Regions from separate parts of the Arthrobacter sp. Hor0625 genome, predicted to be linked through region 1. Evidence: predicted binding sites of a transcription regulator. Region 1 holds the regulator's gene; each other region holds the start of a gene.
What was found. The regulator LexA, encoded in region 1, represses DNA repair genes until DNA is damaged. The targets are predictions, from matches to a motif close to TCGAACANNTGTTCGA.

Region 1 (3,389 bases):
AAGTGCCCGCTCGCCGCCGAGTGCTTCAGCGAGCTCGCCCGGCAGAACGCCGCCGACGCGGACGTCGTGGTCACCAACCACGCCATGCTGGCGGTCAGCGCGTTCGAAGGCCTGGCGGTGCTGCCCGAGTACGACGTCGTCGTCGTGGACGAGGCGCACGAACTGCAGGACCGAGTCACCGGCGCCGTCTCCGGGCAGCTTTCCGTGGCCATGGTGCACGCCGCAGCCTCAGGTGCCCGCAAACACACCGGAATCACCGTCGATGCGCTCAACACCGCCGCGGCCAACCTCGAGCTGGCCATCGCCGGCGTGCCCAGCGGGCTGATGCCCAACGGGCTCAACAGCGAACAGCTTGACTGTGTGGACCAGCTCCGGGACGCCTGCCGCGCCGCGCTTTCGGATTCCAAGGGGGACAGCTCCGTCACCGCCGACGGCGGACGGCAGCTCGCGCGCTCCCGCCTGATGGTGATCCTCGAACTGTGCGAGCGGCTGCTCGCCGCCAAGGAAAACCGGGAAGTCGTCTGGTTTTCCCGCGCCAGCAGCTTCGACCCGCAGCAGGGCTACTCCCAGCCGGACGACTCCGCGCCCGCGTTGATCAACATCGCCCCGCTCAGCGTGGCCGGACGGCTGCGCGAGGGGCTTTTCGCCGACCACACCGTCGTGCTGACCTCGGCGACGCTGGCCATCGGTTCGGCGTTCGAGCCTGCTGCCGGGGGACTGGGCCTGGTCGGCCCCGGCGCTCCGAGCTGGACCGGCGTCGACGTCGGTTCCCCCTTCGCCTACCCGCAGCAGGGCATCCTCTACGTGGCCGGGCACCTGCCCAAACCAGGCCGCGGCACCTCCCCGGAAGCCCTTGACGAGCTGGAAAAGCTGATCCGGGCCTCCAACGGCGGGGCACTGTGCCTCTTCTCCTCCCGGCGGGCCGCCGAGGAGGCCGCCGACGCGATGCGTCTGCGGCTGGACCTGAGCATCCTGTGCCAGGGCGAATCGACCATGACGGCGCTGGTCAAGCAGTTCGCCGACGAACCGGACACTTGCCTCTTCGGCACCATGTCGCTCTGGCAGGGCGTGGACGTGCCCGGAAACTCCTGCCGGCTGGTGGTCATCGACCGGATCCCGTTCCCGCGGCCGGACGACCCGCTGATGACCGCCCGGTCCCGCGCCGTGGCGCAGTCCGGCGGCAACGGCTTCATGAGCGTCTCGGCGACCCACGCGGCCATCCGCCTCGCCCAGGGCGCCGGGCGGCTGATCCGCTCGACGTCGGACAAGGGCGTGGTGGCCGTGCTGGACTCACGCCTGTCCACCGAACGCTACGGCGCCTTCCTGCGCGCGGCGCTGCCGCCGTTCTGGCCCACCACGGACCCGGCAGTGGCCCGTGCGGCCCTCGAACGCCTGGCCCGCACGCCGGCGCCGCAGGCTGCCGGCTAGGCCGCCGGCACCGGAGGCCAGAGCAGGCCACGGCGCCGGCCCGAACACGGCAGGCCCGAACAGGGAAGACCCGAACAGAGAAGGCCCCGTCCGATTCGATCGGACGGGGCCTTCCGGCTGTCTGGGGCAGGCAGTCGGGGAGGTGCGGGCGCAGACTACAGGGAGCGCAGCACGGACACGACCTTGCCCATGATGACGGCGTGGTCGCCGAGGATCGGCTCGTACTGCGTGTTCTGCGGCAGCAGCCAGGTGTGGCCGTCGCGCTGCCGGAACGTCTTCACCGTCGCCTCGTCGTCGAGCAGTGCGGCCACGATGTCACCGTTGGCGGCGTCATTCTGGCGCCGGACCACCACCCAGTCACCGTCGCAGATGGCGGCATCGATCATGGAATCCCCGGCCACCTTGAGCATGAACAATTCACCGTGGCCCACCAGCTGGCGCGGCAGCGGCATGACGTCCTCAACCACCTGGTCCGCCAGGATCGGACCGCCGGCGGCGATCCGCCCGACGAACGGCACCATGGCGGTGTCGGTGGCGCTGGCCAGTTCAGCCACGGCAAGGCCGCCAACCGCGCGCAGTCCGCTGGACTTTTCCACGCCGGAAATCCGGTTGGCACCTTCATCCAGGGTCAGCGGCATGAGCACCTCCATGGCGCGCGGGCGCTTGGGGTCCCGGCGCAGGTAGCCCAGTTTTTCCAGCTGGGAGAGCTGGTGGGTAACGCTGGAGAGGCTGGCGAGCCCGACCGTGTCGCCGATCTCGCGCATGGACGGGGGATAGCCGTTGTCGGTGACCGACCGCTGGATGGTCTCCAGGATCTTCTTTTGGCGGACGGTGAGGCTCTTCGGCGCCCGGACGGCCTGCGGACCGCGCGCTGCGGCCCTCCCGCCGGCGGCTTGTGCTGCCATGTTCGCCTTGCCTTTCCGTTGCGCCCGGCGTTTCTGCCGTCCGGACCGTGAGATCTAAAAATGTCGGACCCCGCTGATGAACTGTTTCTGTTCGAAAAGCCGGTGCTCCTGTGCTTCAAAAGTAGGCCAGCCCCCGGTCTTTTTCAAACATTTGTTCTAGCGAGTCTCGACATAGTTCGTTCATAGGTGCTAAAACAGAGACAGTGGAGTTCGAAGATGTGTTCGAATAAGCGCCGGCGGGTACGGGAAGTACTTTCGGCTCTATGTTCGAGCGGCAGGCGTCGGACGGTTTGGCTGGAACAAGGTCCGGAGCGCACAGCCCCGGTCCGGAGCAGTTGGTTCCAGAGTGTTGCGTTAGTAGGTTCGGCCGGTTGGCGGCGGGTAGTGGAGTACGCCGGGCGGCACAGACAAGTCCAGGAGGGCTCAGTTCATGTCAGCAGTAAGCGTTGGTACAGAATCGCTGGTTTCCATCACCACCGCCGGGGCGCCGGCCGCTGCCGGGCGTCCGGCCCCGCTCCGGCTGACCCGCCGGGGCCGGTTCGTCTTCCTGGGGCTGCCGCCAATCCTGCTGGCCGCGCTGCTGATGTCACTGGCCGGCTTCCTCAACTCACCGGCCAAGGCGGCGGACTCCGCCGCGGACATCTCGCTCACGCCGGCGGTCACCGTCACGGTCCAGCCCGGCCAGTCGCTGTGGGCCATCGCGGGCACAGTGGCTCCGGAGCGCGATCCCCGCGACGTGGTCGCCGACATCGTCCAGCTCAACAACCTCGATGCGGCCCGCGTGCTGCCGGGCCAGCAGCTCTTCGTGCCCACCAAGTAGCTTCGCCGTCCCGGCCGGCCTGCCTGTCCGACCCGGCGCGGGGGACCGCGTCAACAGTCACAGTTTCGGGGCCGGACGGTCCCTCACTTAAACTGGAGGGGTGACTGACCAGCTAGAGCGACTCGACCGACTGCCCCTCCGAACGAACCTGCGGGGGCTCCGGCCCTACGGCGCACCGCAGCTGGACGTCCCGATCCTGCTCAATGTCAACGAAAACACCCATGGCGTTCCGGCCG
Region 2 (3,389 bases), 120 kb from region 1:
CCGTCGCGGGCAAGCTCACGGACTTCCTGACCTCCCGCACGGCCCTGATGTCCGCCATCTCCCCGGACATCGACCCGCTGATGGGCTCGATCTCCAACCTCGTAACCGGCGGCAAGCGCCTCCGCGCGCTGATGTGCTACTGGGGCTGGCGGGGCGCCGGCGGCGGTGCCGGTGCCGGCGAGGTCGTCACGGCCGGCACCGCGCTGGAGCTGTTCCAGGCGGCAGCGCTGATCCACGACGACATTATCGACCGTTCGGACACGCGCCGCGGCGGCCCCAGCGTGCACCGCCGCTTCAGCGACCTGCACGCCAACCAGGGCTGGGCCCTGGACCCGGAGCGCTTCGGCCACGCGGCGGCGATCCTGACCGGCGACCTGTGCCTGTCCTTCAGCGAGGAATCCTTCACCGAGATCGGCGACCGCGCGTCGTCCGGCAGCCGGGCCCGGCTGATCTTCAACCTGATGCGGGCCGAGGTCATGGCGGGACAGTACCTGGACATCCTCGAAGAGGTGGCCGGACCGCGCCGCGACCGCGCCGGGGCGGTCAGCCGCGCCCAGTCCATCATCCGGTTCAAGTCAGCCAAATATTCCACCGAGCATCCGCTCGCGCTGGGCGGCGCGCTGGCCGGCGCCTCCGACGAGCTGCTGCGCGGTTACTCCGCCTTCGCGCTCCCCCTTGGCGAGGCCTTCCAGCTGCGGGACGACGTCCTCGGGGTCTTCGGCGATCCGGTCACCACCGGCAAACCGGCGGGCGATGACCTGCGGGAGGGCAAGCGCACGGTGCTGGTGGCGTTCGCCCTGGACCTGGCCGCCGCGGAAGAGTCCGCCTTCATCGACGGCAGGCTCGGCAGGCCGGACCTGGGCGAGGATGAGGTCGAAGAAATCCGGCGCATTATTGTCGACTGCGGCGCCCTGCAGGCCACCGAAGTCTTGATCGAGGAATTCGGCAAGGCGGCATTCGAGGCTTTGGAGCTGCTTCCACTGGACGAACTGCCTAAAACGGCGCTGCGGAAGCTGGCCGAGGCCACCGTCAGCCGCACCGCCTAGCGTCACGGCCCGGGCCCGGAAGGCGTCTGCATATAAAGGAGGGCCGTGCCCGGCGCAACGCCGGGCACGGCCCTCCTTTATATGGTCAACCACTGGCCGGCTAAGGCGGCCCAGTGGTGCTACCAGGCCATGGTCTGGGCGCGGCGCCGGATCTCCGTCTTGCGTCCTTCGCGGAGGGCATCGATCGGACGGCCGCGCAGCGACTCGTCCGGAGTGAACAGCCAAGTGATGAGTTCCTCGTCCGAGTAACCGGCATCGGCGAGGACCACGATCGTGCCCTTGAGGCTTTCCACCGCGTGGCCGTCCTGGATGAACGCTGCCGGCACGGAGCGGATCCTGCGCTCACCGACCCGGACAGCCGCCAGTGCGCGCTCATCCAGCAGCGCGTGCACCTTAGTAATGGAAACGTTCAGCAGTTCTGCTACGTCGGGCAGGGGCAGCCATTCGACTACGAGGCTTTCTACAGTACTCACGGATCAAGATTGCCATGCCGGGCGTGTATGCGCCTAGTCAGCCACGGCCTGATCCGCGGGTTCCTCCCGGCCGGACGCAAGGGGCCGCGGCGCCGCCGCAGGCCCGTTCCCGGGCAGGCCCGACACGCCCGGAGAGAAACCGGGCTTGCATAATGTCAAACACTTCTTGTGCTATTTCGCAATTCATGAGAGATTCGCTTAGATCACATTTGTAACTGCAGTATCTCCAGTAACACTGTTAACAGCAGTAACACCGGCCTGAAATGCAGCGTTCGCCGCTGAGAAGAGGATTTACCGCATGACGACGACACGTTCGCCGAAGTCCACCCCGAGGCCCGGCCTCCCGCTGATTGCGGCGACGACGGCAGCGCTGCCTGCGGTCGTACTCTCCTCGCTGGCCGTTGCACAGCCCGCTGCCGCCGAGTCCCGGCCCGCCACCATCCCGGCCACGCTTGCCGCGGCCATGAAGGCCCAGGCCCAAGCCCCGGCGCAGGCCTCCGTCATTCCCGCCGGGTCGGTTCCGGCCACGCTTCCCGCAACGCTGCGCCCGGCGAAAGTCGCCGTTCCGGCCCAGTACACGATCGCCCGGGGCGATACGATCAGCGCCGTCGCCCACCGCTACGGCCTGAGCACGCAGTCCGTGCTCACCCTGAACCGGCTGCGGGCCAACACGGTCATCTACCCCGGCCAGAAGATCCGGCTCACCGGAGCCGCAACGGCTCCCGTCGCCCGCGCCGCCGCCGTCAAGCCCGTTGCCAAGGCCGCCGCCAAACCCGCCGCCAAGCCGGCGGCCGCGGCCACCGGCAGCCTCTACACGGTGAAGTCCGGTGACACCCTGAGCGGGATCGCCGCCCGCCACGGCGTCAAGCTCTCCGACCTGCTCCACCGCAACGGACTGAGCATGCGCTCGGTGATCTACCCGGGCCAGCGGATCAAGACCGGCGCCGGGGCAGCAGCTCCCGCCCGGCCCGCGGCACCGAAGCCCGCCGCCACCCCGGCACCGAGGCCGGCCGCCCCGGCCAGCTCCGGTTCCTACACGATCAAGTCCGGCGACACGCTCTCCGGCATCGCGGCACGCCACGGGGTCAAGCTCTCCGCCGTGCTCTCCGCGAACCGGCTGACCATGAGCAGCATCATCTACCCCGGCCACAAGCTCGTCATCCCGGGCGCCGGCACCGGCACCATCAAGCCGGCCTCGAGCCAGAAGCCGGCCGCCGTGACCCCGCTGGTCCCGAGTTCCTTCCTGGGCTTCAGCTACCCCTCGGCCGTCGTCAGCTCGGCCAACCAGAACAAGGCGCTGCTCAATGCCTCGCCGGTGCCCAGCAACGAGCAGATGAAGCAGATCGTCGCGGATACCGCCCGCCGCATGGGCGTGGCCCCCTCCCTGGCCATGGCCTTCGCCTACCAGGAGTCCGGCTTCAACCACCGCTCGGTCTCCCCCGCAAACGCGATTGGCACCATGCAGGTCATCCCGTCCTCCGGCCAGTGGGCCTCCGAGCTGGTCGGCCGCAAACTGAACCTGCTCGACCCGTACGACAACGCCATGGCAGGCATCGCGATCATCCGCCAGCTGGTCAGCACCAGCAAGAACCTGGACTACGCGATCGCCGGGTACTACCAGGGCCAGTACTCGGTCAACACCCGGGGCATGTATGAGGATACGAAGGCCTACGTCGCCTCGATCAAGGCGCTGCAGAAGAAGTTCAGCTAACCATCACCACAGGGTGCGGCGGCTGCCGTGCCGGCACGGCAACGGGCCCGGATTGCACGTCAATCCGGGCCCGTTTCCGTGCAGAGCTTAGGATCAAAGGGTGCAGGAATACTCATCGGACGCTCTCGTCGGGACCCTGGTGGACAACCGGTACCTGAT
Region 3 (3,389 bases), 670 kb from region 1:
CCAGGTGGGATTGAAGGCCACCTCCCAGCGGAAGCCGTCAGGATCGGCGAAGTAGCCGGTGTAGCCTCCCCAGGGCTGGGTCCTGGCCGCCGCGACGATGACGGCTCCGGCAGCCTCCGCCTGGCGCAGGACCTCGTCCACCTCCGCGGCGCTGCCCACGTTGTGGCTCAGGGTGATGCAGGGAACCCCGGCGGGTGCGTCGGTGGCTGCCTCGGCCTGCATCTGGCCCGCGTCCCAGAGCGAGAGAATCAGGCCGTGGTTGGCCTGCAGGAAGAGCACATCGCCGGGAACCTCGCGGTGGACCGGCCACCCGAGCCCCTCGACGTAGAAGCGGCGCGAGGCGTCGACACTGCGGACGCCCAGTGAGATGAAGTCGACTCGTGGTTGCATCTTTCGATACTGTCATGGGCATGTCCACATCCCATCGTGACGCCAAAGACGCCCAGGCCGACAAGGACCAGCTCGCAGCCGTGCGGGTGGCGGTCGACGAGGTGGACGAGCAGATTGTCGCGTTGATCGGCCGCCGGGAGCGGCTGATCCGCATCGCCGGGACGCTCAAGGCCGACAGCGCCGAGGTGCGGGCACCGGGACGGGTGGAGCGGGTCCTTGAGCACGTCAAGGCCACCGCGGAGGCAAAAGACATCGACCCTGAAATCGTCACGGAGACGTACCAGGCGATGATCGCGGCGTTCACCCGGCTTGAACTGGACGTTTACAAGGCCGGCAACTGACCCGCGGCAGGATCCGCCGCGACGCGGTCCCCGGAGGCTACAGGGCCTCTTCGACCGGCACGTTGGCCTGGTAGTCCCGGCCGTCGCAGTCACTGTAGGCCGTCATAAGGTGGCCCTTGGTCAGGCCCATCACCGTACTGAGCGGAAAGTTCCCGGTGATGGTGTTGCCGGAATGCTCCACCCCCTTGAGGTCGAAGTTCTCCTCCGTGCCGTCATGGCTGAAGCAGAAAAAGGACACGGCCTCGCCGTTCATGAACTCGATTTCCATCCGGCGCTGATGGGAATGGTCCGGGGTGGACGCCACCAGCCCCACCACATACGCCCCCGAACTGGGGATATTCCCGTCAATATCGAATTTCGCCACCAAGGTTGAATCCTTGGCGGCGATACTTACGTGCTTCAGGAGTGCGCTGTGGGAGCTCATGGCTCAATCCTGCTACCTGCGCCTGCGTCCGTCCACCCCCGATCTAGGTTTTGTCCCGGCCCGGGCGTAGACTGGAAGCGTTCGAAGATATATTCGAATACTCGGTCCTGTGCCCTACCCGGGAACGGCCCGGGGAAAGCTTTGTTCAGGCCGGTATAGCGGCCAGCGGGTCCGGGAGGCGTCATGGGGATGTTCAGTGAGTCGGTGGACGTCGACTGCACGCCCGCAGGCCAGCCCCGGTCCCTGGAATGGGCCGGGCGGCACTATGACGTCTGCGCCGAACCGGTCCGCTGGTTCGAGCGGCGGCAATGGTGGGTGGAGGAAATGCGGGCTCCCCTGGGCGGCGGGGCAGGGCTGGTGGACCACGAGATCTGGCGGATCCAGGTCCGCGGGGCCGGTCACCCGGAGCAAAAACTCACCCTGGACCTGAGCCGCCACACCGGCAGCGGCCGCTGGCGGCTGCTGCGGATCCATGACGCCCTCCGCCCGGTCCGGAAAACGGAATCGGCATGAGCTTCACCCATCTGCACGTCTCCACCGCCTTTAGCGCCCACTATGGGGTTTCCTGGCCGGAGGAACTGGCAGCGTCAGCCGCGGCCGACGGTGCCACGGCGCTCGCCTGCACCGACCGCGACGGCCTGTACGGCACGGTCAAGCACCTGAAGGCCTGCATGGACGCGGGGCTGGACGCCGTCGTCGGCGTGGACCTTGCGGTCTTCGACGACGACGGCGACTTCCGCGCCCAGCCCGGCGGCCGCGTCGTCGTGCTGGCGCACGGGCAGAACCAGGGCGCGGGCTACCGTGCGCTGTGCCGGCTGGTCTCTGACGCCCATGCCCGCACCACCGGCAAGGCCGGCGGCACGGTGCCCGTCGCGGTGACCCGGGCGGAACTGGCCTCCCGCACCCTGGACCAGCACACCCTGAAGCCGGTCCTGACCGTCCTGCTTGGTCCGGACTCCGACGTCGGCCGCGCCATGACCGGGCGGCGCTACCTGCGCCCCCGCACCCTCTTCAAACGCTGGCTGGACGCCATGCCGCCGGGAACCGTCGCCGCCGAGGTGGTCTCGCAGCTCAGCCCGCCAGGTGAGCCGCTGAGCACCGCGCACGCGGTGCGGATGCTCAAGCTCGCGGCCGAACACGCGGTACCCGCCGTGCTGAGCAACGCCGTGCGGTACTGCGCCGAAGACGGAGCCGCAACGGCGGACGTGCTGGATTCCGCACGCACCCTGAAGTCCCTGCCCGAACTCGCCGCGGCCCCGCTGCTGCAACCGAACGGACAGGCCTGGCTGAAATCCGCAGGGCAGATGCAGCAGCTGGGCCGGGAAATCATGCACGCCGCCGGCTATGGCGCCGCGGACCTGAAAAGCCTGCTCGCCCAGACCGAGGCGCTCGCGGACCGCTGCCGGATGGACCCGGCCGCTGACATGGGCTGGAAGCAACCGGTAGTACCGGAGGCCTCGGTGATTGGGATTGCGGGCGACCCGCTCGTCGAACTCACCGGGCGCTGCGAGGCGGGCATCACCGCGCGTTTCCCCGGGATCGCCGGACGGCAGGCCGAAGAACTGCGCGCCCGGCTGGAACACGAGCTGAGGATCATCGACAACCTGGGTTTCGCGTCCTACTTCCTCACCGTCGCCGAGGTGTCCCGGATGATCCAGGACATGGGGGTCCGGGCAGCCGCCCGCGGTTCGGGAGCCTCCAGCCTGGTCAACTACCTCATCGGCGTCAGCCAGGTGAACCCGCTGCAGCACGACCTCATTTTCGAGCGCTTCCTCTCCCGGGACCGCGCCACGCTGCCGGACATCGACATCGACGTCGAAAGCGCCGAACGCCACAACGTCTACCGGAAAATCTTCGAGCGGTTCGGCGCCGAACGCGTCACCCTGATGAGCATGCAGAACGGCTACCGGGCCCGCGGCGCCGTCCGCGACGCCGGCCTGGCGCTGGGCATGGACGGCGGGGACATCGACGAGATCGCCAAGCAGCTGTGGCGGTTCTCGGCGCGGAACTTCCGCGAGGCCCTGGTGGAGAAACCCGAGCTGAAGGAGTTCGCCGGCCGGGTGGAGCAGCGCGACCTTGGCGAAAACCAGCAGCTGGACCTGCTGGTGGACCTGACCGAACGGCTCGACCGGCTGCCGCGGCACATTTCGATGCACCCTTGCGGAGTGATCCTGGGCGACGCGACCCTGCTGGACCGCACCCCGGTGCAGCCCAGCGGCCTGGGCCTGCCGATG
Region 4 (3,389 bases), 650 kb from region 1:
CCGGGCCGCTGCTGATCCGCAACGGGGCGTTCATCTCCGCGGCGATGATCATCGACAGTGTGGTCTTGCCCAGGCCCGGAGGTCCGGAAAGCAGCACGTGGTCGGCGCTGCGGCCGCGCATCCGGGAGGCTTCCAGGACGAGCGACAGCTGCTTCCGGACCCGGTGCTGTCCGACGAAGTCGTGCAGGTTTTTCGGCCGCAGGGCGGCCTCGATGGCGCGTTCCTCGGGTTCTTCTCCCCCGGCGACCAGGGATGGCTCAGCCACGGGCGCCTGCCCGGTTCCCGGCGCGTGCCCCGTCCTGGCCGAGCCAGCGGAGCGTGGCGCGCAGGATTTCGGCGACGTTGCCCTGCTCGGCGAGGCCGGGGGAATCGGCCAGCGACTTGTCGATGCTGCTGGCGGCGTCCTTCTCGGACCAGCCCAGGCTGGTCATGGCGGCGATGACCTGTGGTTTCCAGACTGCCTCGGCGGACACGGCCGGCGCGGAGGTTCCGGGGGTGCCGTGCGGCACCAGTTTGCCTGCCAGCTCCAAAACGATCCGGCCGGCGACCTTGGGCCCGATGCCGGGGACCTTCGTGAAGGCTTTGTTGTCCCCGGAGTGGGCGGCGACCCGGATGGCCTCGGGGTCGTGGACGGCGAGCACGGCCAGCGCGAGCCGGGGACCGACGCCGCTGACACTGAGCAGGATGTCAAAGACCTCGCGCTCGTCGTCGCTGGCGAAACCGAACAGCGTCAGCGAGTCCTCACGCACGATCAGCGAGGTGAACAGCTTGCCCTCGTCACCGACCCTGAGCCGGCTGAGGGTCTGCGGGGTGGCGTGCACGCTCATGCCGGCGCCGTTGAGGTCGATGACTGCCGAGGACAGGCCGACGTGCGCCACCGTGCCGCGGAGAAAACTGATCAAGGCCTGGCTCCTGGGGTTACAGCTGGTGTCCAGCTGAGCTCTTACCGCCGGTACGGCCGGCACGCGCCGGCCATCCGAACATATCTACGAATACCCTAGCAAGCGGCCCGGACATTCAGCGCGCACGGCGCGCTTTGGCCTCCGCGTCCGCCCAGGCCCGCTGGGCGGCCGTGAGCGACTGGCCACCCGGGGCGGCGTCGGCCCAGGCCCGCTGGGCAGCGGTGAGCGACTGCCCCCCTGGCGCCCCGGCGCCTGCTGCCCTGCCCGACGTCGCGCCCCCGGCACGCCAGGCGTGCGTGATCGCCAGCGCCAGGGCATCGGCCGCATCGGCGGGCCGGGGCGGGGCGTCCAGCCGCAGGATTTTGGTCACCAGTTTGGTGACGGCGTCCTTGTTGGAGGTGCCGCTGCCGGTGACGGCGGCCTTGACCTCCGACGGGGTGTGCAGGGCTACCGGGATGCCCCGGCGGGCGGCGGCGGCGATGACGACGCCGGAGGCCTGGGCTACGCCCATCACCGTGCTGACGTTGAGCTGGGAGAAGACGCGTTCGACGGCGAGGACGTGCGGTTCGTGCTTGTCGAGCCAGTCGTCGATGGAGGTGGCGATCACCAGCAGCCGCTGGTCCAGCTCCTCCTCCGGGGAGGTCCCGACGACCCCGTAGGCCACCATGGTGGCCCGGCGGTTCTTCTCGACGTCCACGACGCCGATCCCGCAGCGGGTGAGGCCGGGGTCGACGCCGAGGACGCGAAGGGTCACTCGGCTTCCAGTGCGGCCTGCACTTCGTCGCTGAGGTCGGCGTTGCTATAAACGTTCTGCACGTCGTCGAGCTCTTCGAGCGCGTCCACGAGCTTCATGAACTTCTTGGCCGCGTCCAGGTCCAGCGGCACCTGCATGGAGGGCACGAACTCGGCCTCGTCGGTGTCGTAGTCGATGCCGGCTTCCTTGAGCGCCTCGCGGATGGCCTGCAGGTCGTTCGGCTCCGAGTGGATCTCGAAGCTGTCGCCGTTGTCCTTGACTTCCTCGGCGCCGGCGTCGAGCACGGCCATCAGGACGTCGTCCTCGGTAAGGCCGTTCTTCGGCAGCGAGACGACGCCCTTGCGGGAGAACAGGTAGCTGACTGATCCCGGGTCCGCGATGGTGCCGCCATTGCGGGAGATCGCGAGCCGGACCTCGGAGGCGGCGCGGTTCTTGTTGTCGGTAAGGCACTCGATCAGCAGCGCCGAGCCCTGCGGGCCGCGGCATTCGTACATGATCTCGGTGTAGTCGACGACCTCGCCGGTCAGGCCGGCGCCGCGCTTGATGGCGCGGTCAATGTTGTCGTTGGGGACGGAGGTCTTCTTGGCCTTGGTGACCGCCAGTTCCAGCCCGGGGTTGCCGGCCAGGTCGGGTCCGCCCATGCGCGCCGCGACTTCGATGTTCTTGATCAGCTTGGCGAACGACTTGGCCCGGCGGCTGTCAATGATGGCCTTTTTGTGCTTGGTCGTCGCCCATTTGGAGTGGCCTGACATGCTTTACGCTTCTCCTCTGATCATTCGAATAAACAGTTCGTGCACCCGCTTCTCCCCCGTCACTTCCGGGTGGAAGGAGGTGGCCAGCAGCTTGCCGGAACGCACTGCAACAATTCTAGCCGTCCCGTCGAGGGATTCCGGGTGGCCGGCGAGGGACGGTTCAACCTTGGCCAGCACCTCCACGCCCGGACCGACGCGCTCGACCCACGGGCCGCGGATGAACACGGCGTGCACGGGATCGACGCCGGCCGCGCCGGCACTGAACTCAAGGCCCTTGAAGTCGAGGTCGGTTTCAAACGATTCGCGCTGCCGCCCGAAGGCGTTCCGCCGCACGGTGATGTCGAGCCCGCCGAATGTCTGCTGCGGGTTGCCGGCCAGGTCGGTGGCCGGGTCCGCGATCTCCTCGGCGAGCAGGATCATCCCGGCGCAGGAGCCGTAGACGGGCAGCCCGGAGCGGATGGCATCACGCAGCGGGTCACGGAGCTCAAAGATCCTGGCGAGCTTGTCGATCGTCGTCGATTCCCCGCCGGGAATGATCAGGCCGTCCAGGCCGTCCAGTTCGGCGGGCCGGCGGATGCCGATGCCGGCAGCGCCGGCGGCCTCCACCGCGTGCAGGTGTTCGCGGAAGTCGCCCTGGAGAGCCAGGACGCCGATCCGCAGGCCGGAGCCCACGCGGGAGCCGGGCGCAGAAAGGGGGGTGGTCATCATGCCAGCATAGTGCTCGGCGGTGCCGGGAGGCGCACCCGGGCCGGCCCCGGACCGGGTTCCATGCCGCTGCTGGGATATATTACAAAGCATGCTCTACTTCAGCGTTCCGCTCGGCAAGCTCGTCCGCCGGGTGTCCCGGCTCCGGGGTGGAGGCTCTGCCCTCCCCGGCCTTGTGGTCGAAAAAATCGACCCGGGGTTCATGCAGCGGACGCTCGCCACCCTCCCGCTCGGCGTCGCCGTCGTCAGCGGCACCAACGGCAAAACCACCACCAC

Region 2: a site for LexA is predicted at 1,675-1,690, ahead of ACTWLI_RS15570 (LysM peptidoglycan-binding domain-containing protein). Genes of this name have one in related genera too.
Region 3: a site for LexA is predicted at 1,237-1,252, ahead of ACTWLI_RS13105 (DUF6504 family protein). Genes of this name have one in related genera too.
Region 4: a site for LexA is predicted at 977-992, ahead of ruvA (Holliday junction branch migration protein RuvA). Genes of this name have one in related genera too.

The regions. Positions count from the first base shown of each region.
Region 1 is NZ_CP199586.1:53,147-56,535, reverse strand. Features, by position in the region: gene ACTWLI_RS00275 (ATP-dependent DNA helicase) at 1-1,428, shown strand, start outside; gene lexA (transcriptional repressor LexA) at 1,584-2,333, opposite strand; gene ACTWLI_RS00265 (LysM peptidoglycan-binding domain-containing protein) at 2,764-3,153, shown strand; gene ACTWLI_RS00260 (histidinol-phosphate transaminase) at 3,254-3,389, shown strand, end outside.
Region 2 is NZ_CP199586.1:3,388,990-3,392,378, forward strand. Features, by position in the region: gene ACTWLI_RS15560 (polyprenyl synthetase family protein) at 1-1,046, shown strand, start outside; gene ACTWLI_RS15565 (Rv2175c family DNA-binding protein) at 1,166-1,519, opposite strand; gene ACTWLI_RS15570 (LysM peptidoglycan-binding domain-containing protein) at 1,818-3,230, shown strand; gene pknB (Stk1 family PASTA domain-containing Ser/Thr kinase) at 3,331-3,389, shown strand, end outside.
Region 3 is NZ_CP199586.1:2,837,007-2,840,395, forward strand. Features, by position in the region: gene ACTWLI_RS13090 (VOC family protein) at 1-390, opposite strand, end outside; gene ACTWLI_RS13095 (chorismate mutase) at 405-731, shown strand; gene ACTWLI_RS13100 (hypothetical protein) at 769-1,155, opposite strand; gene ACTWLI_RS13105 (DUF6504 family protein) at 1,339-1,668, shown strand; gene ACTWLI_RS13110 (DNA polymerase III subunit alpha) at 1,665-3,389, shown strand, end outside.
Region 4 is NZ_CP199586.1:2,854,106-2,857,494, reverse strand. Features, by position in the region: gene ruvB (Holliday junction branch migration DNA helicase RuvB) at 1-265, opposite strand, end outside; gene ruvA (Holliday junction branch migration protein RuvA) at 258-902, opposite strand; gene ruvC (crossover junction endodeoxyribonuclease RuvC) at 1,018-1,656, opposite strand; gene ACTWLI_RS13175 (YebC/PmpR family DNA-binding transcriptional regulator) at 1,653-2,408, opposite strand; gene pdxT (pyridoxal 5'-phosphate synthase glutaminase subunit PdxT) at 2,412-3,113, opposite strand; gene ACTWLI_RS13165 (MurT ligase domain-containing protein) at 3,205-3,389, shown strand, end outside.